Regions from separate parts of the Longispora fulva genome, predicted to be linked through region 1. Evidence: riboswitches for the same ligand, from Rfam matches in the RefSeq annotation. Region 1 holds a riboswitch; the other holds the start of a gene.
The links. Region 1 has a riboswitch for glycine ahead of gcvP (aminomethyl-transferring glycine dehydrogenase). Riboswitches for the same ligand answer to the same signal wherever they lie in the genome.
Positions count from the first base shown of each region.

Region 2: linked by a shared signal. The riboswitch ahead of gcvT (glycine cleavage system aminomethyltransferase GcvT) and the one ahead of gcvP (aminomethyl-transferring glycine dehydrogenase) in region 1 are both predicted to bind glycine.

Region 1 is NZ_JADOUF010000001.1:1,728,493-1,739,763, forward strand. Features, by position in the region: gene IW245_RS42110 (GGDEF domain-containing protein) at 1-615, shown strand, start outside; gene IW245_RS07500 (hypothetical protein) at 683-1,516, opposite strand; gene IW245_RS07505 (DUF1684 domain-containing protein) at 1,585-2,346, shown strand; gene imuA' (DnaE2-dependent mutagenesis accessory factor ImuA') at 2,596-3,123, opposite strand; gene IW245_RS07515 (spermidine synthase) at 3,156-3,947, opposite strand; gene IW245_RS07520 (SDR family NAD(P)-dependent oxidoreductase) at 4,033-5,451, shown strand; gene IW245_RS07525 (DUF6230 family protein) at 5,594-6,121, opposite strand; gene IW245_RS07530 (AraC family transcriptional regulator) at 6,195-7,190, shown strand; gene IW245_RS07535 (lytic transglycosylase domain-containing protein) at 7,416-8,210, shown strand; gene IW245_RS07540 (esterase-like activity of phytase family protein) at 8,243-9,442, shown strand; glycine riboswitch at 9,569-9,668, shown strand; gene gcvP (aminomethyl-transferring glycine dehydrogenase) at 9,747-11,271, shown strand, end outside.
Region 2 is NZ_JADOUF010000001.1:7,660,670-7,671,940, forward strand. Features, by position in the region: gene IW245_RS35445 (AMP-binding protein) at 1-763, shown strand, start outside; gene IW245_RS35450 (LuxE/PaaK family acyltransferase) at 760-1,806, shown strand; gene IW245_RS35455 (acyl-CoA reductase) at 1,803-3,032, shown strand; gene IW245_RS35460 (SigE family RNA polymerase sigma factor) at 3,135-3,635, shown strand; gene IW245_RS35465 (hypothetical protein) at 3,632-4,711, shown strand; gene IW245_RS35470 (SRPBCC family protein) at 4,877-5,323, shown strand; gene gcvH (glycine cleavage system protein GcvH) at 5,356-5,712, opposite strand; gene gcvT (glycine cleavage system aminomethyltransferase GcvT) at 5,709-6,788, opposite strand; glycine riboswitch at 6,907-6,996, opposite strand; gene IW245_RS35485 (hypothetical protein) at 7,139-7,387, shown strand; gene trxA (thioredoxin) at 7,436-7,792, opposite strand; gene IW245_RS35495 (MHYT domain-containing protein) at 8,029-8,829, shown strand; gene IW245_RS35500 (IclR family transcriptional regulator) at 8,995-9,762, opposite strand; gene hutH (histidine ammonia-lyase) at 9,835-11,271, shown strand, end outside.

The sequences.
Region 1 (11,271 bases):
CACACCGCGCTCGGCGACCACGTCGCCGCGCACGCCGACGACCGGGTGGTCGCCGGCATGCTGGCGCGAACCACGACCCGGCTGTACGACCTGTTCGTCGACGGGGTCACCGCCCGGCTCGACCACGACGAGCTGCGCCGGTCCGTCACCCGGTACGCCGACGAGGCGCACACCGACTCCCTCACCGGCCTGCCGAACCGCCGCCACCTGGAGCGCTACGTCGCCGAACTCGCCCGGCACGGCACCTACGGCACGGTCGGCGTCGCGGACCTCGACGGCTTCAAGTCCGTCAACACCGTGCACGGGCACCTGTCCGGCGACCAGGTCCTGCAGCACGTGGCGGCGATCCTGACCCGGGCGCTGCGCGGCGGGGACTTCCTCGCCCGGTTCGGCGGCGACGAGTTCGTGGTGGTGCTGCCGGGCACGCCGCTCGCCGAGGCGCAGGAGGTCGGCAGCCGGCTGGCCGCCGCCGTCGCCGGCTACGACTGGAACACTCTGGTCCCCGGCACGCCAGTGACGCTGACGATGGGGCTCGCGGAGCTGAACAGCCGCACGAGCCTGACGGCGGCGTTCCGGGCCGCGGACCTGGTGATGCTCCAGGCGAAGGCCGGCTGACCCCGACCGGGCGGCCCTGCGGTCGTGAACACCGGCGCGGCCCGCGTGACCCCACGTCGGGCCCGGGTCAGGCTCCGGTCGACCGCGCCGTGACCGAGCGCCACACCTCCAGCGCCCAGGCCAGGTCGTCCGGGTCGGCGTACAGGCAGATCACGTGCGCCGCCGTGCCCCGCCGCACCACGTGCCCGTAGAACTCGCGGCCGTCGGCGGACTCCTGCCACAGCGCGTGCCGCAACCCGCCGTCGCCGCCCTCCAGCAGCCTGCCCTCCGGATCGGCGGGCGCACCCTTCAACATCGTCTCCAGGGTGTACTCCGGCTCCCAGTCCTCCGGCGTCGTCAGCACGTCCACGATCACGGTGCGGCCGGGCCCGACGAACCGCAGCCCCTCGGCCGTCTGCACCGGGGCCAGTCCGGCGGTGCGCTCGAACTCCCACCGGTCGGTGACCGGCTGGCGCACCGGCACCGGCACGGCGCACCCCATCCGGCTCAACGTGTCGTCGGCGTCCCACTCCAGGCCCAGCACCTCCAGCAGCGTCGGGTTGCTGCTCTCCACCAGGGTCGGCAGGTGGGCCGGGTCGAGCACGGCGGCCGTGGCGGGGGCGCCGAGCACGGCCGGCCCCCAGGGCAGGATGGTGTTGGCCAGCGTCCCGTCGAGGACCAGCTCCCCGTATCCGGGCTTCGCCCAGACCAGGAACGCCCGGTGCAGGTCCTCCTCCGACACCCGCAGCCAGGTACTGAACGTGATCGTCGACCCGCCCCGCAACCGCACCGGCAGCAGCACCCGGACGAACGCCCCGCCGCCCTCGGCACGCATCAGCAGGTCGTTGCCCCACTCCCGGGCGGTCACCCCGTCGGGCAGGTCGACGCGCAGGTCGAGGTCGTACGGCTCCGGTTCAGACACCCCGGCACTGTATCGGCCGGTGAGGAACACCACTGTCGCGGCCACGGTGGACGCACTACGGTGGCGGCATGATCACCCCCGCTGAGTTCGTCCCCGAGTGGGAACTGTGGCACGCCAGCCGGCAGAAGCGCGTCGCGGCCACCCACGGCCCGCTGACCCTGACCGGCACCCACTGGCTGCTGTACGGGGACACCGTCATCGACGGCGTCCCCGGCACCTGGCGCGCCGAGGACGGCCAGGTCCGGCTGACCGGCGGCGAGGGCCTGTCGGTCACCGAGGGACTGCTGCCGGTGGACCGGTGGCTGCACTACGGCGAGGTCGACCTGCTGACCATCCAGCGCGGCGAGGACCTGGCCGTGCGGGTGTACGACCCGCGCGCCGAGGCCGTGGCCCGCTTCACCCGGATCGACGCGTTCGCACCCGACCCGGCCTGGCGGATCGAGGCCGAGTTCGTCCCGGCGGCCGACGCCGACAGCGTGCACATCGCGCACTCCAACACGGCCAGGGAGGAGGACTACCCGGTGTTCGGCACGTTCGTCTTCGAGGTCGACGGCGTCCGCGCCGAACTGGTCGCCCTGCACTCCGGCGAGGAGAACGGCGCGCACCTGACCTTCCGCGACGGCACCAGCGGCCACGAGTCCTACGGCGCGGCCCGGTTCCTGTTCGTGACGGCCCCGCCGGCGGGCGGCCCGGTGACCCTGGACTTCAACCGGTCGCAGTTGCCGCCGTGCGCGTTCTCCGACGCGTTCGTGTGCCCGCTGCCGCCGCCGGGCAACATCGTGCCGTTCCGGATCGAGGCCGGCGAGCAGCGGGTGGTCTCCGAGGGGTAGGCAGCCGACCGGTGGCCTTCCGGACCGTCCGCGTGCTCCGCGGAGGCCGCCGACGTCGAAAGCGGCGAAGCCGGCCCAGCCCGGAGGAGGGCCAGCGCCTCCCTGCGGGGGCCGGCGTCGCGCGCGGCCCGCGACCCCGTCCGCCGGATCGCCGCCAGCGGCCGGCGCTGGCCACGCCGATATGCCTCGAGGTGTCGGGCCGGCGGAGACCGGGGCAGGTGTGGCCGTAACCGGAAAAGGTTTTCGGGTCTATGCCGCCGCGCGCAGCGGGTGCCGCATCGGTAGTCGCAGCAGTGCCCGCACCGGCCGCGAGGCGTTCCCGCGCCCCCTGACCTGCACCCCCAACTCCCGCCCGTCGCGGAACGGCGGCCACGACCCGGGCGTCTCCTCCAGCAGCACGTCGGCGGCGGCCCAGGCGGGCCCGTGGCTCACCAGCACGCTCCCGCACTGCCGCGCGAGGGCCGCAAGCTGCTCGGCGTCGCGGACGCTGACGGCACCGGCGGGCAGCACCACGACCGACCCGCGCACGTGCAGCAGCTCGGCGACGACCCGGGGCCAGCCGGGACCGGGGTCGGGGAGGGCGGCGACCTCGCCGGGCACGAGCCCCACGACGACGGGCATCCCGACGGCGGTGACCCGGGCGCCGGCGGAGGCCGCCTCGGCGAGCAGCGCCAGGAGCAGGGTCAGCGACCCGGTGACCGACACGGTCGAGCCCCGGCGCAGCCCGTCGGCGGGGAGCAGCCGGCGCAGCACGGGCGGGGTGGTGGGGGAGAGCATGGCGGAATCGTACACCTGTTCGAAGTCGGTGTTCAGGTCTGTTCGTGCCAAGGTTGGGCCCCGGAGACGAACGTGTCCAATGGATCTCCGTGCACGACCCGGCCGGGCGGGCGGTCCCGGACCACCCGCGCCGCCAACCGGCCCACCGGCACCCCGCCCGGCGCCGTGGACGCCGCGAACACCACGTTCCCGAACCGCCGGCCGCGCAGCATCCCCGGCTCGCCCACCACGCACACGTCGGCGAACGCCGCCCGCAGCGTCGCCGCCTGCCGCCGGGAGAACAGCAGCGGCGGCAGGTCGGTGACGTTGACGGCGTAGAGCCCGCCGGGCCGTAGCACCCGGGCCACCTGCCGGGCGAACTCCAGGCTCGCGACGCTGGCCGGCATCTGCGCGCCCCGGTACACGTCGGCGACCACCAGGTCGTACCAGCCGTCGGCGCTGCTCTCCACCACCTCGCGCGCGTCGGCCACCCGGAACTCCACCTCGGCGGCCAGCGGCAGGATCCGCCGCACCGCCTCCAGCAGCGTCCCGTCGCGCTCGACGACCCGCTGGGTGGAGCCGGGCCGGGTGGCGGCGACGTACCGTGGGAGGGTCAGCCCGCCCCCGCCCAGGTGCAGCACCCGCAGGGGAGCCCCGGCCGGCCCGGCGACGGCCACGATCGCCGCGACCCGCCGCATGTACTCGAACTCCAGATGTCCTGGATCGTCCAGATCGACGTAGGACTGCGCGACCCCGTCGACGAGCAGCGTCCAGCCGGCCCGGCGGCGCGGGTCCGGCACGAACTCGGCCTCGCCGAGGTCCACCGGCATCGTCAAGGGGTGCATGGGCTCACGCTAGCGCCGCCCGCCCGCCGGGACGCGGGCAGCACGGCCGTAGAGTTCTCGGGGCACACGGAAGAGGGGCAAGACCATGGGAATCGATCCGGAGCGGCTGTCGGCCGCCCTGCGGGTGCTCGCCGAGGCCGAACAGCTCGAGGCGGAGCACCCGGACGCCGTCGCGCTGCGCCGCGCCACGGCGGGGCTGTTCAAGGCCGTCAAGCAGCGCCGGCGCGCCGACCGCCGGGCCGCCGTCATGGCCGCCGACCTGGCCGTCACCGAGGCGACCGCCACCGGCGCGCCCGACCGGATCGACGACGAGACCCAGGGCATCCTGCTGGAGTCGCCCACGATCGGCCAGTCCGCCGGCACCCTGATCCGGGCCCGGGCCTGCTACACGTGCAAGACCCGCTACACCGAGGTCGACGCCTTCTACCACCAGCTGTGCCCGCCGTGCGCGGCCCGCAACCGGTCCCGCCGCGACGCCAGCGTCGACCTGACCGGCCGGCGCGCGCTGCTCACCGGCGGCCGGGCCAAGATCGGGATGTACATCGCGCTGCGGCTGCTCCGCGACGGCGCGCACACCACGATCACGACCCGGTTCCCCAACGACGCGATCCGCCGTTTCTCCGCGATGCCCGACTCTGCGGACTGGCTGCACCGGCTCAAGATCGTCGGGATCGACCTGCGCGACCCGGGCCAGGTCGTGGCCCTCGCCGAGTCGGTGGCCGCCGCCGGCCCGCTCGACATCCTGATCAACAACGCGGCGCAGACGGTCCGCCGCTCCCCGGGGGCGTACGCGCCCCTCGTCGAGGCCGAGTCCGCCCCCCTGCCGGCCGGCGAGCTGCCGGAGGTGCAGACGTTCGGTCACCTGCCGCGCGGCCGGGCCGAGCTGACCGGGACGGTGGAGCACCACTCGTTCACCCCGGCGATGCTCACCGAGCTGGCCCTGACCGCCGGGTCGACGTCGCCGGCCCGGATGGCCAACGCGACCGCCATCGACGCCGGGGGCCTGCGCCCCGACCTGCACGACGTGAACAGCTGGACCCAGAAGGTCGACCAGGTCGACCCGGTCGAGCTGCTCGAGGTGCAACTCTGCAACCAGACAGCCCCGTTCATCCTGGTCAGCATGCTGCGCCCGGCGATGGCGGCCGCCGAGGCCCGGCGCAAGTACGTCGTGAACGTCTCGGCGATGGAGGGCCAGTTCAGCCGGGCGTACAAGGGCCCGGGGCACCCGCACACCAACATGGCCAAGGCGGCGCTGAACATGCTGACCCGCACCAGCGCGGAGGAGATGCTGACCGACGGGATCCTGATGACGGCCGTGGACACCGGCTGGATCACCGACGAGCGTCCGCACCCGACGAAGATGCGGCTGCACGAGGAGGGCTTCAAGGCCCCGCTGGACCTCGTCGACGGCGCGGCCCGGGTGTACGACCCGATCGTGCGCGGCGAGAACGGCGAGGACCTCTACGGCTGCTTCCTGAAGGACTTCGAACCGGCCGCCTGGTAGCGCGCGCCCCGGAGGTCGCCGCCCACCCGGGCCGGCGACCTCCGGAACGTCCCCGCCATCCCCTCAGATGGCGGCGACCCCCGACGAGGCACCGCCGCGCCGCCCGGCGAGCGGCACCTCCCCGCGAGTCGTGGTCCTCACATCAGCATTCCGCCACGTCGACGCCCATCCGGACGTCGGTCCCGGGCATGCTCATCCACCCGGTGTTCGTCGCGGTGCCGGTCTGCGCGTAGTGGCTGACCCGCACCGCGGCCGCCGACATCCCGAACAGCCCCCGGTTGGGTTCGACGGGCCGCAGCCCGGACGTCTCGGCCCCGGTCATGGTCAGATCGGCCCCGTCGAGCTGTTGCGCGTCGAGGACGAGGTTGGTGATCCGGACCCGGTGGCCGGGCGTGCCGGCGGTCGCGCGCCACACCACGGGCCCGACCCGCCGGGACTGGCAGACCCGGGCGGCGGTGGCGTTGTCCAGGACGGCCACGGCGCCGGTGTCGCTGGTGGCGTACATCGCGAAGTTCTCGCCGGTGAGGTCGTCGACGCTCATCCGGTAGTTGTCGCCGGTGGCGGCGAACGCGACCGGGACGACGCCCAGGTCGATGAGGGGGGCGAGCACGATCAGGCCGCCGAGTGCCGCGGCGGCCGCGGTGGTGAGACGTCTTCTGTCGTGGGCCATGTCCTCAAGGTAGGTGTCAGATCCGCCACGGGTTATGGCGTGCGATGACACGTGGTTGCTATTTTCGGACACTGTGACAGTCTCCTGGCCGCAGCGCCGTGCCACCGCCGGTATCCGGCACATGCTCGCGGTGGCCGCTGAGGACGGCGTTCCGGCGGAGAGGTGCCTCGCCGGCACGGGCCTGCCCGCCGACCTGCCGGCGGAGGCGACCGGGGACCAGGAGCTCACGGTGGCCCGCAACCTGATCGCGGCCCTGGGCGACCCGCCGGGGCTGGGTCTGCGGGTGGGTGGCAACCACCGGCTGCCGGAGTTCGGCATCTGGGGGTTCGCGCTGCTGACCAGCCCGACGTTGCGGGACGCGGCCGTGGTGGGCCTGCGGCACCTGGGGTTGACGTTCTCCTTCGCCCGGATCCGGCTGGTGGAGGGGCCCGAGGAGGTGGCGATGGTCATCGACGACTCGGACGTGCCGGCCGACGTGCGGGCCTTCCTGTTGGAACGCGAACTCGTCGCGATCCACGCCATCATCGACACCCTGGTCGGCGAGCCGCTGCAACCGTTGCGCCTGGAACTGTCCGTGCCCCGCCCGCCGCACGGCGACCTGTACGAGTTGGCGGCCGGCTGCCCGGTCACGTTCGGGGCGCCGGAGAACGTGATCGTCGCCGACGCGCTGCTGCTGGACCGGCCGTTGCCGCACGCCGACCCGCACACGTGGGAGGTGTGCGAGCGGGAGTGCCGTGAGTTGCTGGTCCGCCGGGCGGAGGGCACCCTGGCCGTCGCGGTCCGCGACCGGCTGCTGGCGGGGGTGGGCACGGTGCCGGCGATGCCGACGGTGGCCGCGGAGCTGCACGTCACGGCGCGGACCCTGCACCGGCGGCTGGCGGCGGAGGGCACGTCCTACCGGCGGCTGCTCGACGAGGTCCGCCACGGGCTGGCGGTGGAGCTGTTGGGCACGACGGGGCTGAGCGTGGAGCAGGTGGCGGCGCGGCTGGGCTACACGGAGGCGTCGAGTTTCATCCACGCGTTCCGCCGCTGGACGGGCACGACCCCCAGAGCCCACAAACCTTTGTAGAGGTACGGAGGAGCCCGACCCGGTAACGCCGGTGGACCGGGGATCCCGGGTCGCGCGCGACGACCCCCAGAAGCCTAGCGACCTAGGATGCGCCAGCGGGAGTGACGGATGTCAACCTGTCAGTCACCCCTCGACGACGCAGCGCGCACGCTCCCGCGCGGGTCTGCGGCCCGGGTCGGTATGCGGCTAGGGTGGCTTCGGTCTACGGGAGGACGAATCGTGTCGATGCGCGGGCTCGTGCTGGGTGTGCTGATGGTGCTGACGGTGTCCGGGTGCGGGGGAGGTGCGGCCCCGAAACCGGTCTCGGCCCCGGAGGCGACCGCCGTGGCCCCCTCTCCGTCGGCGAGCCCGAGTGAGGAGCACACGACGGCGGCGATGGCCGCGGCCCCGACCCCGTCGCCGTCGAAGTCCGCGGCCCCGAAGCCGAAGCCGGCCCAGGTCAAGCCGAGCTACCAGGCGCCGACCGCCCCGGTGCCCACCCCGCCGGCCCCGCCGCCGCACACCCCGGGCAGCGACTGCCGGCACTACGAGGGCACGAACGCCGACCGGCCGGCCGTGAAGGCGGCGTTGACGGCGGCCGCTGGCCGGGAGTACTGGCAGTCGGTGCACTTCACCGTTCCGCTGACCCTGATGAAGGCCATCGCGTGGCAGGAGTCGGGCTGGCAGTCGGCGATCATCGCGTGCGACGGCGGCATGGGCACGATGCAGTTGATGCCGGGCACGGTGGACTGGATGAACCTGAAGTTCAACGACGCGCCGGAGGACCCCAAGACGCTGAAGGGGAACACGGTGTTGGGCGCGGAGTACCTGTCGTGGCTGATCCGGTATTTCGGGGACACCTACTTCGACCACACCTACGACCTGGCGAACGAGAACCTCCTCGACGTGGTGATCGCCGCCTACAACGTGGGCCACGCCGGGGTGCAGGACGAGGCCACGCACACGATCAAAATCCCGAACCAGCAGTACGTGAACAACGTTCGGGCTCTGATGACCAACTGCGAGTGCCTGAAGTTCTGACGCTGTTCACCCCGGCGGCCTACGGTCGCGCCATGAGAACTCCAGGACGGTTCGCGCTCGCTGTGAGCGTCGCCGCGTTGACGATCGGGCTGTCGGCCTCCACCGCCGGGGCCACCCCCACCTTCGGTCAGGCCACGCTGACGGGCTTCGCCGTGCTGCCGGCGCGCACGTTCGTGCCGGGGAGCGAGCCGGCGGGCGCCGCGCTGGGCACCGCCCCGGTGAACGGGGTGGCGTTGCCGTTCGCCGACCAGCCGGTGCAGGGTTTCAGCGGGGTGCTGCGCAACTCCGACGGCACGTTCGACGTGATCTCCGACAACGGGTTCGGCAACAAGGCCAACTCGGGGGATTTCCTGCTGCGCATCCACCGCCTCGCGCCGGACTTCGCGTCGGGGAAGGTGGACGTGGTCGGCGGGATCACGCTGACGGACCCGGACGCGAGGATCCCGTTCGCGTTGACCCGGCCGGACCGGGTGCTGACGGGTTCTGACTTCGACATCGAGTCGATCACGCGCACGCCGGACGGTTCGTACTGGATCGGTGACGAGTTCGGCCCGTACCTGCTGCACGTGGACCGGGCGGGTCGGGTGCTGCAGGCGCCGATCCCGTTGCCGGGGGTCAAGGCCCCGGAGAGCCACGAGCTCGAGGTGGGGGAGAAGCCGAACCTGGGCAGCTCCAAGGGCTTCGAGGGCATGGTCAAGAGCGTGGACGGGAAGTACCTGTACCCGCTGCTGGAGGGCACCGTGGCCGGGGACGCGCCGGGTGCGCTGCGGTTCAACGAGTTCGAGCTGAGGTCGGGCGCGTACACGGGAAAGCGGTGGACGTACCAGTTGGAGTCGCCGTCGAACTCGATCGGCGACGCGATCGCCGTGGACCCCGACCGGTTCCTGGTCGTGGAGCGCGACAACCTGCAGGGCGCGGCGGCGGCGTTCAAGAAGATCTTCCTCGTGGACCGGCGTGACCGGGACAAGGACGGCAAGATGGACAAGACGGTGGTCGCGGACCTGCTGAGCCTGGCGAACCCGCAGCACCTGGCGGGGGCGGGGGACACGTTCACGTTCCCGCACCAGTGCGTGGAGGACCTGGTGATCCTCGACGACCGCACGCTGGGGGTCCTCAACGACAACAACCTGCCGTTCTCGGCGGGCCGGGTGCCGGGGCAGGCCGACCCGAACGAGTTCATCACGATCAGGCTCAGCGAGCGGCTGCACGCCTACGAGCAGGCGAAGAGCTAGTCGGGGCAAACGGGGACGGTTCCGGCCGTCCCCGTTCCCTTTTACCCCAGTTTCCTAGGATGCACTACGCGCGGTGACCTGGGCCATCCGCGGAACCGATCACCGATGGTACGGTTGCCGTGCCGTCTCACCCGAGTGGGAGAGACCCCCTGGCCTTGTCGGCAGGGGGCGCCGAAGGGGCAATACCTCCCCGGAAACTCTCAGGCAAAAGGACCACTCGGGCAGGCACCTCTGGACTGGGCCGTGCCCGCGCGCAGAGGGGGAGGAAGCTCATTGCCCGAGCCGACTCTCCTGGAGTACACGTATGGCCAGTCAGCGCGCCAGTCTCACCGACCTCTCCCGCGGTGTGCCGTTCTCCCGCCGCCACATCGGCCCGTCTGCGGCCGACTCGCAGAGGATGCTCGACCTCGTCGGCTACGGCTCGACCGAGGAGCTCCTCGACGCCGCGATCCCCGACGCGATCCGCACCACCCAGGGCCTGAGCCTGCCGGCCGCGGCCACCGAGCCGGAGGTCATCGCGGAGCTGCGCGCCATCGCGGCGCGTAACCGGCCGATGGCGCAGATGATCGGCCTGGGCTACTACGGGACGCACACCCCGCCGGTGGTGTTGCGCAACGTGCTGGAGTCCCCGGCGTGGTACACGGCGTACACGCCGTACCAGCCGGAGATCTCGCAGGGCCGCCTCGAGGCGCTGCTGAACTTCCAGACCGTCATCTCCGACCTGACCGGGCTGCCGACGGCCGGTGCGTCGCTGCTCGACGAGGCGACGGCCGCCGCCGAGGCGATGACGCTGACCCGCCGGGCGAGCAAGGTCAAGAGTGACCGGTTCGTGGTGGACGCCGACGCGTTGCCGCAGACCATCGCCGTGATCGAGACCCGGGCGGAACCGCTGGGCATCGAGGTCCTCGTCGCCGACCTGTCCGCCGGCCTGCCGGAGGGCGAGTTCTTCGGCGTCCTGGTGCAGTACCCGGGGGCGTCGGGCGTGGTCCGCGACCACGAGGCGCTGATCGTCGACGCGCACGCGCGCGGTGCCCTGGTCGCGGTGGCCGCCGACCTGCTGGGGCTGTGTCTGCTGCGCGCGCCGGGTGAGATCGGCGCGGATATCGCGGTGGGTTGCGCGCAGCGGTTCGGGGTGCCGATGGGCTTCGGTGGTCCGCACGCCGGGTACATGTCGGTGCGCGCCGGGTTGGAGCGCAACATGCCGGGCCGGTTGGTGGGTGTGTCGAAGGACGTGGACGGCAATCCGGCGTACCGGTTGGCGTTGCAGACGCGTGAGCAGCACATCCGGCGGGAGAAGGCGACGAGCAACATCTGCACGGCGCAGGTGCTGTTGGCGGTGATGGCGTCGATGTACGCGGTGTATCACGGCCCGGACGGGTTGCGGCAGATCGCGGAGCGCGCGCACCGGATGGCCACTGTGCTGGCGGCGGGGCTGCGTGAGGGTGGTGTCGAGGTGGTGCACGGGGCGTTCTTCGACACGGTGACGGCGCGGGTGCCGGGCCGGGCGGCCGAGGTGGTGGCGCACGCGGCGGAGGCGGGGGTGAACCTTCGGCTGGTGGACGCTGACCTGGTGGGGATCTCGTGTGACGAGACGACGGTGGACGGCGATCTGCTGAGTGTGTGGCGGGCGTTCGGGCTGTCGTCGGTGTCTGTGTCGGATCTGGACGCGGCGACGCCGGACGCGTTGCCGGAGGGGCTGCTGCGGTCCGGTGAGTTCCTGACGCATCCGGTGTTTCACGCGCACCGGTCGGAGACGGCGATGCTGCGGTATCTGCGGTCGTTGTCGGACAAGGACTATGCCCTGGACCGGGGCATGATCCCGTTGGGTT
Region 2 (11,271 bases), 5.9 Mb from region 1:
CGCGTACGGGGTGACGTCGCTGGCCTGCGTGCCCTACCAGTACGAGATGCTGCGCCGGCTGCGGTTCGACCCGGCGAAGTACCCGACGCTGCGGACGCTGACCCAGGCGGGCGGCCGGCTGCGTCCCGAGCTGGTCGCCGACTTCCACCAGCGGATGGCGGCGGTCGGCGGTCGGCTGTTCGTGATGTACGGCCAGACCGAGGCCGCCCCGCGCCTGACCACCCTGCCCGCCGGCCGGCTCGCGGACAAGATCGGCTCGGTGGGGCCGGCTGTGCCCGGCGGGGCGCTGTCCGTCCGGCTGGAGGACGGCTCGGAGACCACGGAGCCCGGCGTGACCGGCGAGATCTGGTACCGGGGCCCGAACGTGATGCTCGGGTACGCCGAGACCGCGGCGGATCTGGCGCTCGGCGACGAGCAGGGCGGCGTGCTGCGGACGGGTGACCTCGGCCGGCTCGACGAGGACGGCTACCTGTACATCAGCGGCCGGCTGAAGCGGTTCGGCAAGGTGTTCGGCGTCCGGCTCAACCTCGACGACATCGAGGCGATGCTCCGCGACCGGGGCCCGGCGGCCGTGGTCAGCGGCGACGACAAGGTCGTCGTGTGGCTGGAGGGCGCGGACGAGGAGACGGCGCGCGGGACGGCCACCGACCTCGCCGAGCGGCTGAACCTGCACTGGTCCGGCTTCGACATCCGAGCCACGGACGCGCTGCCGCTGCTGCCCAACGGGAAGATCGACTACCGGACCCTGGAGGCGGCGTCATGACCGACGGCGTGTTCACCCTGACCCAGGCCGAGAAGGAGGCCCGGCTGCTGCCCCAGTTGGCCGAGCTGACGGAGCGGCACCGGGCGGGCGGCGCGGAGTACGCGCGGATCCTGGCGGCGACCGGCCACGGCCCGGGGCGCGGCTACGACCGGATCGGTGATCTGCCGTGGCTGCCGGTCCGGCTGTTCAAGACCCACCAGCTCAAGAGCATCCCGGACGACGAGGTGTTCAAGGTCCTGACCTCCAGCGGCACCACAGGCGACGTCAGCCGGATCTACCTGGACAAGGCGGCGGCCGCGGCCCAGACCCGGACCCTGGCCCGGACCATGCAGAGCGTGCTCGGCCCGAAGCGGCTGCCCATGCTCGTGGTGGACAGCAAGGCGATCACCCGCAAGGGCAGCGCCCGCTCCGCCGGCGTGTTGGGGATGGCCACCTTCGGGCGGGACCACGTGTGGGTCCTCGACGAGGACGAGAAGCCGGACGTGGACGCGGTGCGCGCGTTCCTCGCCGCGCACGGCGACCGGCCGTTCCTGATCTTCGGTTTCACCTTCATGGTCTGGCTCTTCCTGTACGAGCTGGCCCGCGACCACGGCCTCGACCTGTCCAACGGCGTCCTGGTCCACTCCGGCGGCTGGAAGAAGCTGGTGGACCGGTCGGTGGACAACGCGGAGTTCCGCCGGGCGTTCGCCGCCGACACCGGCCTGGTCCGCATCCACAACTTCTACGGCATGGTCGAGCAGATCGGCGTCGTCTACCTGGAGGGCGCCGACGGCAACTCGCTGTACTGCCCCGACTTCGCCGACGTCGTGATCCGCGACCCGGAGACCTGGGCGGAGCTGCCGCCCGGACAGCCCGGCCTCGTCGAGGTGGTCAGCACCCTGCCCGAGTCCTATCCCGGGCACGTGCTGCTGACCGAGGACCTCGGCGTGGTGCACGGGGTCGACGACGGCGCCTGGCCCGGCAAGCGGTTCTCCATCCTGGGCCGGCTGCCCCGGGCCGAGGCGCGCGGGTGCAGCGACACGTTCCAGGGAGGGGCGGCATGATCTCGGTGCGCTTTCCGGCGGGCCCGCCGACCACAGTGGACGCCCTCGTCGCCGACACCACCGCCGAGCCCGTCGACGGCCGGCTGACCGTCGGGGACGACCGGGTCCGGGACTTCCTGGTCGCCTTCTCCCGGCGGCTGCTGCGGCCGGATCTGGCCCGCCGGTACCCGGAGCTGGGTTCTCTGGGTTTCTTCCTCCGCAAGGGCGAGCTGGCCAGGGCCGTCGAGCGGCTCGGGGACGGCGCGGCCGGGACGCGGCACAACCCGCGCGGGCTGGTCCTGCACTTCCCGCCGGCCAACGTCGACACCATCTTCGTGTACTCGTGGGCCCTGTCCGCCCTGGCCGGCAACGCCAACATCGTCCGGGTGTCCGACCGGTCGGCCGGCGCGGCGGAGAGCATCCTGGGCGCGCTCAACGAGGTGCTCGCCGACGCGCACCCGGCCGTGGCCCAGACCCAGGGCATGGTCAGCTACGGCCGCGACGACGCCACGACGGCGGCCCTTTCGGCAGCCTGCGACCTGCGGGTGATCTGGGGCGGCGACCGGTCGGTGACCGAGATCCGCGGCTACCCGCTCGCGCCGCTGGCCCGGGACCTGGCGTTCCCCGACCGGTCCTCGTTCGCCGCGCTGTCGACGGCGGCCTGGCTGGCGGCGACCCCCGAGGTCCGGCGCGCCGCCGTGGACGGGTTCGCCAACGACACCTACTGGTTCGACCAGGCGGCGTGCTCCTCGCCCCGGGCCCTGTTCTGGGTCGGCGGCGAGGCGGAGACCGCCGCGGCCCGCGAGGAGTTCTCGGCGCTGCTCGACGAGGTGGTCGCCGCCCGGGGCTGGGCGGTGGACGCGGCGATGGCCGTCGAGAAGCGGGTCGCCACCTACGGCCTGGCCGCCGACGGGGCGGCCACCAGGGTCGCGTTCGCCGGCAACGCCGTGGCCCACGTCGACCTCGCCGGCGTCGGTGACGTGCCCCGCCGCTGGCTCGGGGCCGGCACCCTCTGCCACGTGCGGGTCGACTCCCTTGTGGACCTGGTGCCGACGGTGCGGCGCAAGGACCAGACCCTCGCGCAGTTCGGGTTCACGATGGCCGAGCTGGACGCGTTCGTGACCGCGCTCGCCGGCCGGGGGATCGACCGGATCGTGCCGTTCGGCTCGGCGCTCACGTTCGCCGGGGTGTGGGACGGCTACGACCTGCTCCGCGAGTTCACCCGGATCACCACGATCTCCGCCTGACCCCGGACGGCTTTTCCGGGCCGATGTCCGGCGTCGGGTGTCAACAGATCGCCGCGGGTGCGGCGTTCTCCTCTCTGACAACCTGACGGAGAGGACCTGCGGGTGACGTTCGAGGAGTACGTGACGGCCAGGGGACCGGGGCTCGTGCGGCTGGCCCGGCTGCTGTGCGGGGACCCGCACCGCGCCGAGGACCTGGTGCAGGAGGTGCTCGCCAAGGCGTACGCGCGGTGGCGCAGGATCGCCGGCACCGAGCGGCCGGACCTGTACGTCCGCCAGATGCTGGTCAACCAGAACCGGTCCTGGTGGCGCCTGGGCCGCAACCGGGAGCTGACCGTGGCCGAACCGGCCCCGGCGGCGTCGGTGGCCGGGGCCGAATGCGGAGTGGTCGAGCGGGACGCGCTGTGGCGCATGGTGCTCGCCCTGCCCGAGCGGCAGCGCGCCGTGCTCGTGCTGCGCTTCTACGAGGACCTCGACGACGCGGCCATCGCGGAGATCCTCGACTGTTCGCCCGCCACGGTCCGTACCCACGCGATGCGGGCGCTGGCCCGACTCCGTGCACTCCACGCGCCGGAGCCGGCGCCCAGTACTGGAGGACAGCTGTGAACTTCGAGGACCAGATCACCGACACCCTGACCGCGCACGCGGAGGGGGAGGTCGACACGGGGGCGTTGCTGACCCGGTCGACGGCACGGGGCAGGACGCTGCGCCGGCGCCGGCACGGGGGGATCGCGCTGGCGGCCGTGGCCGTCCTCGGGGTCGGGGTGGCCGTGCCGGTCGCGCTGTGGCCCGACGGCCGGCCGGCCGCGCCGCACGGGACGTTCGCCGCCCCGTCCGCGGCACCTTCGACGTGGACGCTGGTCGGTGTCCAGCCGCCGGGACTGCCCGAGGCGACGGGCGTGCCGAACGCCGCGACCGATCCGGGGGTACTGGGCTCCGACGCCGGCCTGCTGCACCTGTCGTTCGACCCGGTGCCGCTGGCGGCCGGGCGGGCCGCCCAGGTCTCGGAGGCGTCCTGGGCCAGCCGGGCCGGCTACGAGGCCGTCACCGTCGGCCCGCTGGACGTCAGCTTCTCCGCCGGGGCGACGGCCGCCCAGCAGGAACTCGGCGAGCGGTTCACCCCGGTCGGCGAGATCACGGTGCACGGCCGGCCGGCGACCCTGCTGAAGGGCACCGGCGACGCGGCGGCCCGGTACGCGGTGCGCTGGGAGCCGGCCCCCGGGGTGCCCGTGGTCGGGGTGTCGAACAACCAGGCGACGAAGGAGGACCTGCTGGCCGCCGCCGAGGCGCTGCGGGTGGACCGGGTGCTGCGGTGCGCGCCGAGGTTCGGCAGCACGGGCCTGCCGGCGGGTGCCAGGCTCACCGGTTGCTACATCAACTCCGACGCGCGGGGGGCGACGCCCGGCGGCCAGTTGACCTACACCGGCGCGGGGGGTTCGATCCTGCAGATCCGGGACAACGAGACGATCCCTCTGGCGCAGAACGGCGACCTGAACGGCGCGTCGCCGAACACGACGGTCGCCGGCCACCCGGCCTACTGGCGCGACGGTGGGCAGCAGGGCCTGTCCGGCCAGATCCTGACCGTGACCGACTGGAACGGTCGGCAGGTCAGCGTCCTGGTCACCGGCTCCTACGGCCGGGCGGACGCCGAGCGGGCGATGGCGGCGATGACCTGGTCCTGACGTCCTGAGGGCGGCCGGGTCGGACGCACGGCCCGGTCCCGAGGTCGGGCGTCCCCGGGGACGCCCGGGCGGGGCACGGGGATACCCGGGGCGGGGCACGGGGGATATATCCGGGGCGGGGCGCGGCGGGAGCCGTCGGCCCCGCCCCGGGCATAGGCTGGGGGCATGACAGCGCTGGTCACGGCAGGGATCACCATCAGAGCGACCCCGGAGCAGGTGTACGCGGCCCTGGTCGACTGGGAGTCCCAGGGCGCCTGGATCCCGTTGACCACCGTCCGGGTCACGGAGGGCGACGGCGGGGTGGGCAGCGTGGTCGAGGCGGTCACCGGGGTGGGGCCGGCCAGCTTCGTGGACGTGATGCGGGTGGAGGCGCTGGAGCCGCCGTACACGATCAGGGTCATGCATGTCGGGAAGCTCGTGCGCGGGCCGGGGGTGTTCCGGTGCGTGCGGCGCGGGGACGGCGCGACGGACCTGGAGTGGCGTGAACGGCTCGAGCTGCCCGGAGGGAAGGCCGGGCAGCTCGGATGGCCGTTGGTCAGGCCGGGCGCGGAGGCCTCCCTGAAGTGGGGGCTGCGGCGCCTGGCGCGGCGGCTGGAATCCACCGCCTGGTAGTGCCGGGACCGCCGCCTGGTGCGGCGGCGGCCTCAGGCCGAGATGAGCGCCTGGTACGCCTCCTCGGTCAGCAGCTCGCCCGACTCGGTCACCGCGACCGTGAACAGCCAGCCCGCGCCCTGCGGGTCGGAGTTGATCAGGGACGGGTCGTCGACGACGGCCTCGTTGCGGGCCACGACGGTGCCGGTGACCGGTGCGTACAGCTCGCTGACCGACTTGGTGGACTCCAGCTCGCCACAGGTCTCGCCGGCCTTCAGCTCGGTGCCCGGCTCGGGGAGTTCGACGTAGACGATGTCGCCGAGGGCCTCCGCCGCGTACGCGGTGATGCCGACCGTGGCCGGCTCCTCGCCGGTGATCCACTCGTGCTCGGCGGTGTAGGACAGGCTCACGACGTGCTCCTTCGGTAGAACGGTAGGGGTGAGAGCTCGACAGGTTCGAGGCTGCCGCGCACGTCCACGGCCAGGGGCGCGTTGACGGTCGATACGTAGGCCATCGCGATCGGACGGCCCAGGACGGGCGAGACCGCCCCTGAGGTGACGACGCCGAGGTGCGCGCCGGTGCGCAGGTCGACGACGGGCTGGCCGGCGCGGAGTACCCGGCGGCCGGCGGAGACCAGGCCCACCAGCCGGCGGGACCGGGGCGCCTCGGCGGCGGCGGTCAGCGCGGCCCGGCCCACGAAGTCGGCGGGCTTGTCCAGTCGGACGACCCGGCCGAGCCCGGCGTCGTACGGGGTGGTGTCGCAGGTCAGCTCGTGGCCGTACAGCGGCATGCCGGCCTCCAGGCGCAGCGTGTCCCGGCAGGCCAGCCCGGCCGACCGCAGCCCGTGCGGCTCCCCGGTCGTGGTCAGCGCCCACCACACGGCGGAGGCGTGCTCGGCGGGCACGTACAGCTCGAAGCCGTCCTCGCCCGTGTACCCGGTCCGGGCCACCCACAGCGGGATCCCGTTGATCGAGCCGGGGATGACCGCGTAGTACGGCAGGCCGCCGAGGTGCGCGTCGCAGATCAGCGCGAGGATGCCGGCGGCGCTCGGGCCCTGGATCGCGATCAGCGACCGGTCGAGCCGGTCGAGGTCGGCCCGGAAGCCCGCGAGCCGCACCGACAGCGCGTCGGACACCACGCTCGTGTTCGCGGCGTTGGCGACGACCAGATAGCGGTCCTCGGCGAGCCGGTAGCAGATCAGGTCGTCGAGGATCCCGCCGTCGGACTGGCACAGCAGCGTGTACCGGGCCTGCCCCACCACCAGCTCCGACAGCCGGCCGACGAGGGCGAAGTCGAGCGCTCCGGCAGCTTCGGGCCCGTGGATCTCGAACTGGCCCATGTGCCCGAGGTCGAACAGGCCGGCGGCCTTGCGGACGGCCAGGTGCTCGGCGCTCTCGCTGCCGTACCGCAGCGGCATCCGCCAACCGGCGTAGTCGGTCAGCGTCGCGCCCAGGGCGAGGTGGTGCTCGTACAGTGCTGTGCGCACAGGAGGCTCCCAGGGTGGAGTGGGTGGGCCTCCCCCTCTGTCATCGGAACCTGAGAGCTTCACCGCCGTGGGGCGGCTTGCACCGTGGGTGAGCCTCGCGGCTGCTTTCCAGAGTTGCCTAACCCGGGCGGTAAGTGGGCCTGAGAGTGTGCGGGGAGTCTTGCTCCTTCGGCGTGACCTCGAAGGTCAGCTCTCCCGCTCGGGGTCGTCGGCGTGTGCAGTTGTGCCGTGAGACTAGGTGGCCGTGCCGACGCCGGTCAAGGCGGGTCCCAGCCAGCGGGCGAACGGCCCATTGACCGGTACCGATCGATGGGGTGAAAGTGTAGCCACCGCAACGAGAGGAGTGGTTGATGAGAAGATTCCTGGTACCGACCTTGGTGATCGCCGCGACCCTGCTGGGTGGGGTGACGCCGGCCTTCGCGGCCGGGCCGCCGACGCCGCCGCCGAGCGACCCGGGTTCGTGGAGCTACGTGCACAGCTACCCGACCGGGGGCGCGTGCGGGGACGCGGGCCGCCGCTACGTGGACTTCGGCGAGGGCACCGACTACCTGTGCGTCGGTTACGCCGGCGGCTGGGCGCTCTGGCTGAACGGGGGCTGACGGCACTTCGGGGCCTCCGCGGTCGCGGGGGCCCCGAACTCGTGCGGGTCAGGCGGACTCGGCCTCGGCGCGCAGCTTGGCCATGTCGAGGTCCTTGGCCTTCTGGAGCAGGTCGTCGAAGTCGGCCGGGCGCAGGGCGCCGGGCTCGCTGTAGACGATCGTCTTGTCGCGCACGATCATCAGCGTCGGGATCGACTGGATGTTGAACGTGGCGGCCAGCTCCTGCTGGGCCTCCGTGTCGATCTTGCCGAACACGATGCCATCGTTCTTCTCCGACGCGGCCTCGAACGTCGGGGCGAACTGGCGGCACGGGCCGCACCACTCGGCCCAGAAGTCCAGCACGACGAAGTCGTGCTCCGAGAGCAGTTCGTTGAAATTGTCCTTGGTGACTGTGATCGTCGCCACTATCGCTCCTTGGGTATGTGTGGGCGTCACTGGGAAAACGCTGGCGGGGCCGCCGCTGTTCCCCATCCGACATGTCCGTTGATCAAGAGACAAATTCGTTGAGAGCACACAGCTTGTGCGACCCTGATTCACCTCGGGATGGCTCAATGATCCCTGTCGTTATCGGACGACGGTTGGATCCCCTGGAGGGCGACATGGCTGAGTTGCATCAGTTCGCATATGGCTGGGTGAATCCGGTGATCTCATACGTGATCGCGGCGTTCGGCTGCGCGATCGGTCTGGTGTGCACGGCCAGGGCGAGGGCGGCGCGCAACGGGGCGCACCGGGAGAAGTGGCTGGTCCTGGGGGCGGTGTCCATCGGCGGCACCGGAATCTGGCCGATGCACTTCATCGCGATGCTCGGCTTCGACGTGCCGGGCACCATCGTCCGGTACGACGTGGCGCTCACCGTCGCCAGCGCCCTGATCGCCATCCTCGCCGTCGGGATCGGCCTGTTCATCGTCGGCCACGGCGGGGTGTCCCTGCTCCGGATCATCCTCGGCGGGGTCTTCACCGGCCTCGGGGTGGCCGCGATGCACTACACCGGGATGGCCGCGATGCGGATGGGCGGCTCCGTCGGCTACGACCGGGCGTACTTCGTCGCCTCCGTGCTGATCGCGATCGTCGCGTCGTCGGTGGCGCTGTGGTTCACGGTCAACGTCCAGGGCTGGGGCCCGGCCGTCATCGCCGCCCTGATCATGGGCGTGGCCGTGGTGGGCATGCACTACACGGCCATGTTCGGGGTCCAGGTGCACCTGCACCCGATGGACGGGCCGATCGACGGCGTGAGCCCGTTCCTGTTCGTCGCGCCGATCACCCTGCTGATCAGCTGCGCCCTGGTCATGCTGATCTTCAGCGTGCTGTCCCCGCCGGCGGAGGACGAGGCCGACATCGTCGCCGGGCTGTCGCCGATGATGGACACCGCCCCCGAGCGCGGCGCGGCGCTGCTGCCCCGCCGGGTGGCCCGGTCCTTCAACCGGGTGGGTGGGGCCCGCTGAGGGCGACGATGCGTGCGTTGTCAGGAACCCGGCATACAACACCGGTATGCCGGAACCCTTCCGCCTTCGCCTCCCCGCCCTCAGCGGGCCAAGACGTTAGATCAAGAGCCAGATCAAGGGCATCATCTGTTACGCCGCGTTCCTTTTTCGGCATGCGACGGCTGATCAGCCGGGTGGGCGGCCGCCGATCCGCGTCGTGAGCTGGGCGGCGGCGTGGCACACCTCGGTCGCCAGGTCCGGCCACCGTTGCCCGCACTCCGGGTCGCATTCGTGCCTGAACGTCACGCTGATCGCCGCCACCGGCCGGCCACCGTGGTCGAAACTGGCGGCGGCCACCGAGGCGAACCCGGGCGTGACGTGCCCGTCCTCCACACTCCACGCGTGCTCGGCCGCCAGTAGCCGGCGCAGCCCGGCCAGCGAGCGCGGCCCCCGCCCGGTCCGGTCCACGAACGCCGACGCCCGGGGGAACAGCGCCCGGACCTGGGGCGCCGGCAGGTGCCCGAGCAGCGCCCGGCCGGCGGCGGTCAGGGCGGCCGGCAGTCGGACCCCGATGTCGGTGACCAGGGTCTGCGGGCGTCTCGGCTGCTCCTTGAGCAGGTAGAGCGTCTCCGAGCCGTGCAGGACGCCGAGGTGCGCCGTCCGGCCGGTGGAGTCGACCAGGGCCTGGAGCAGCGGGCGGGCCAGGCGTTCGAGGGGCTCGTGCCGCAGGTAGGCGGAGCCGAGTTCGAAGGAGGCCACGCCCAGGCCGTACCGGCGCTCCTCCGGCAGGTGGGTGACGAAGCCGGCGGCGGCCAGCTCGGCCAGCAGGTGGTAGGTGGTCGACCGGGGGAGGCCCAGCTCCCTGGCCAGGGTGGCCGCCGACTGCGGGCCGGGCCGGCCGGCGAGGTGCCGCAGGAGCGCGAGGCCGTTGCGCAGGGCCGGGACATCCGTCATATGTCTGGGATACCAGACGGCATTCACTCCGAAGCCCACCGGGGTCGACGAAAAGACGATGGGATGAGGGGCATGAAGGTACTCGTCGGCCCAGCCCCCCTCACCCCCCGCGAGGTCGTCGCGGTCGCCCGGCACGGCGCGGCCGTCGAGTTGACCTCCGACGCCCTGGAAGCCCTGGCCCGCGCCCGGGTCGCCATCGAGGCGCTCGCCGAGGCCGAGACCCCCTCCTACGGGGTCTCCACCGGCTTCGGCGCGCTCGCCACCCGGCACATCGCCCCCGAACTGCGGGCCCAGCTGCAGAAGTCCCTGGTCCGGTCGCACGCGGCCGGCGCCGGACCCGAGGTCGAGGAGGAGGTGGTCCGCGCGCTGATGCTGTTGCGGCTGCACACCCTCGCCACCGGGCACACCGGCGTCCGCCCGGAGACCGCGGCGACCATGGCCGCGATGCTCAACGCGCGGATCACCCCGGTCGTGCACGAGTACGGCTCCCTCGGCTGCTCCGGCGACCTCGCCCCGCTGTCCGCCTGCGCCCTGGCGCTGATGGGCGAGGGCCAGGTCCGGGTCGACGGCGTGCTCCAGCCGGCAGCCGACGCGCTCGCCAAGGCCGGCATCACTCCGGTCGAGCTGCGGGAGAAGGAGGGCCTGGCCCTCATCAACGGCACCGACGGCATGCTCGGCATGCTGCTCCTGGCCCTGGAGGACCTGCGTGACCTCCTCGACGTCGCCGACATCACCGCCGCGATGACCATCGAGGCGCTGCTGGCCACCGACCGGGTGTTCGCCCCCGACCTGCACGCGCTGCGTCCGCACCCCGGCCAGCAGGTGTCCGCCGCCCGGCTGACCCGGATCCTCCGCGACTCGCCGATCGTCGCCAGCCACCGGGGGCCGGACTGCAACCGGGTCCAGGACGCGTACTCGCTGCGGTGCACCCCGCAGGTGCACGGCGCGGCCCGCGACACCGCCGACTACTGCGGGATCGTGGCCGGCCGCGAGCTGGCCAGCGCCGTCGACAACCCGGTGGTCCTCGACGACGGCCGGGTCGAGTCCAACGGCAACTTCCACGGCGCGCCCGTCGCCTACGCCCTGGACTTCCTCGCCATCCCGATCGCCGACGTCGCCTCGATCAGCGAACGGCGCACCGACCGGATGCTCGACGTGCACCGCTCGCACGGGCTGCCGGCGTTCCTCGCCGACGACCCGGGGGTGGACTCGGGGCACATGATCGCGCAGTACACCCAGGCGGCGATCGTCAGCGAGCTCAAGCGGCTGGCCAACCCCGCCAGCGTCGACTCGATCCCGTCGAGCGCGATGCAGGAGGACCACGTGTCCATGGGCTGGAGCGCCGCCCGCAAGCTGCGCCGGTCCGTCGACGGGCTGCGCAAGGTGCTCGCCGTCGAGTTGCTCACCGCCGCCCGGGCGCTGGACCTGCGCCAGCCGCTGCTGCCCGCCCCGGCGACCGCGGCGGCCGTGGCCGCGCTGCGCGTACACGTCGAGGGTCCCGGTCCTGAC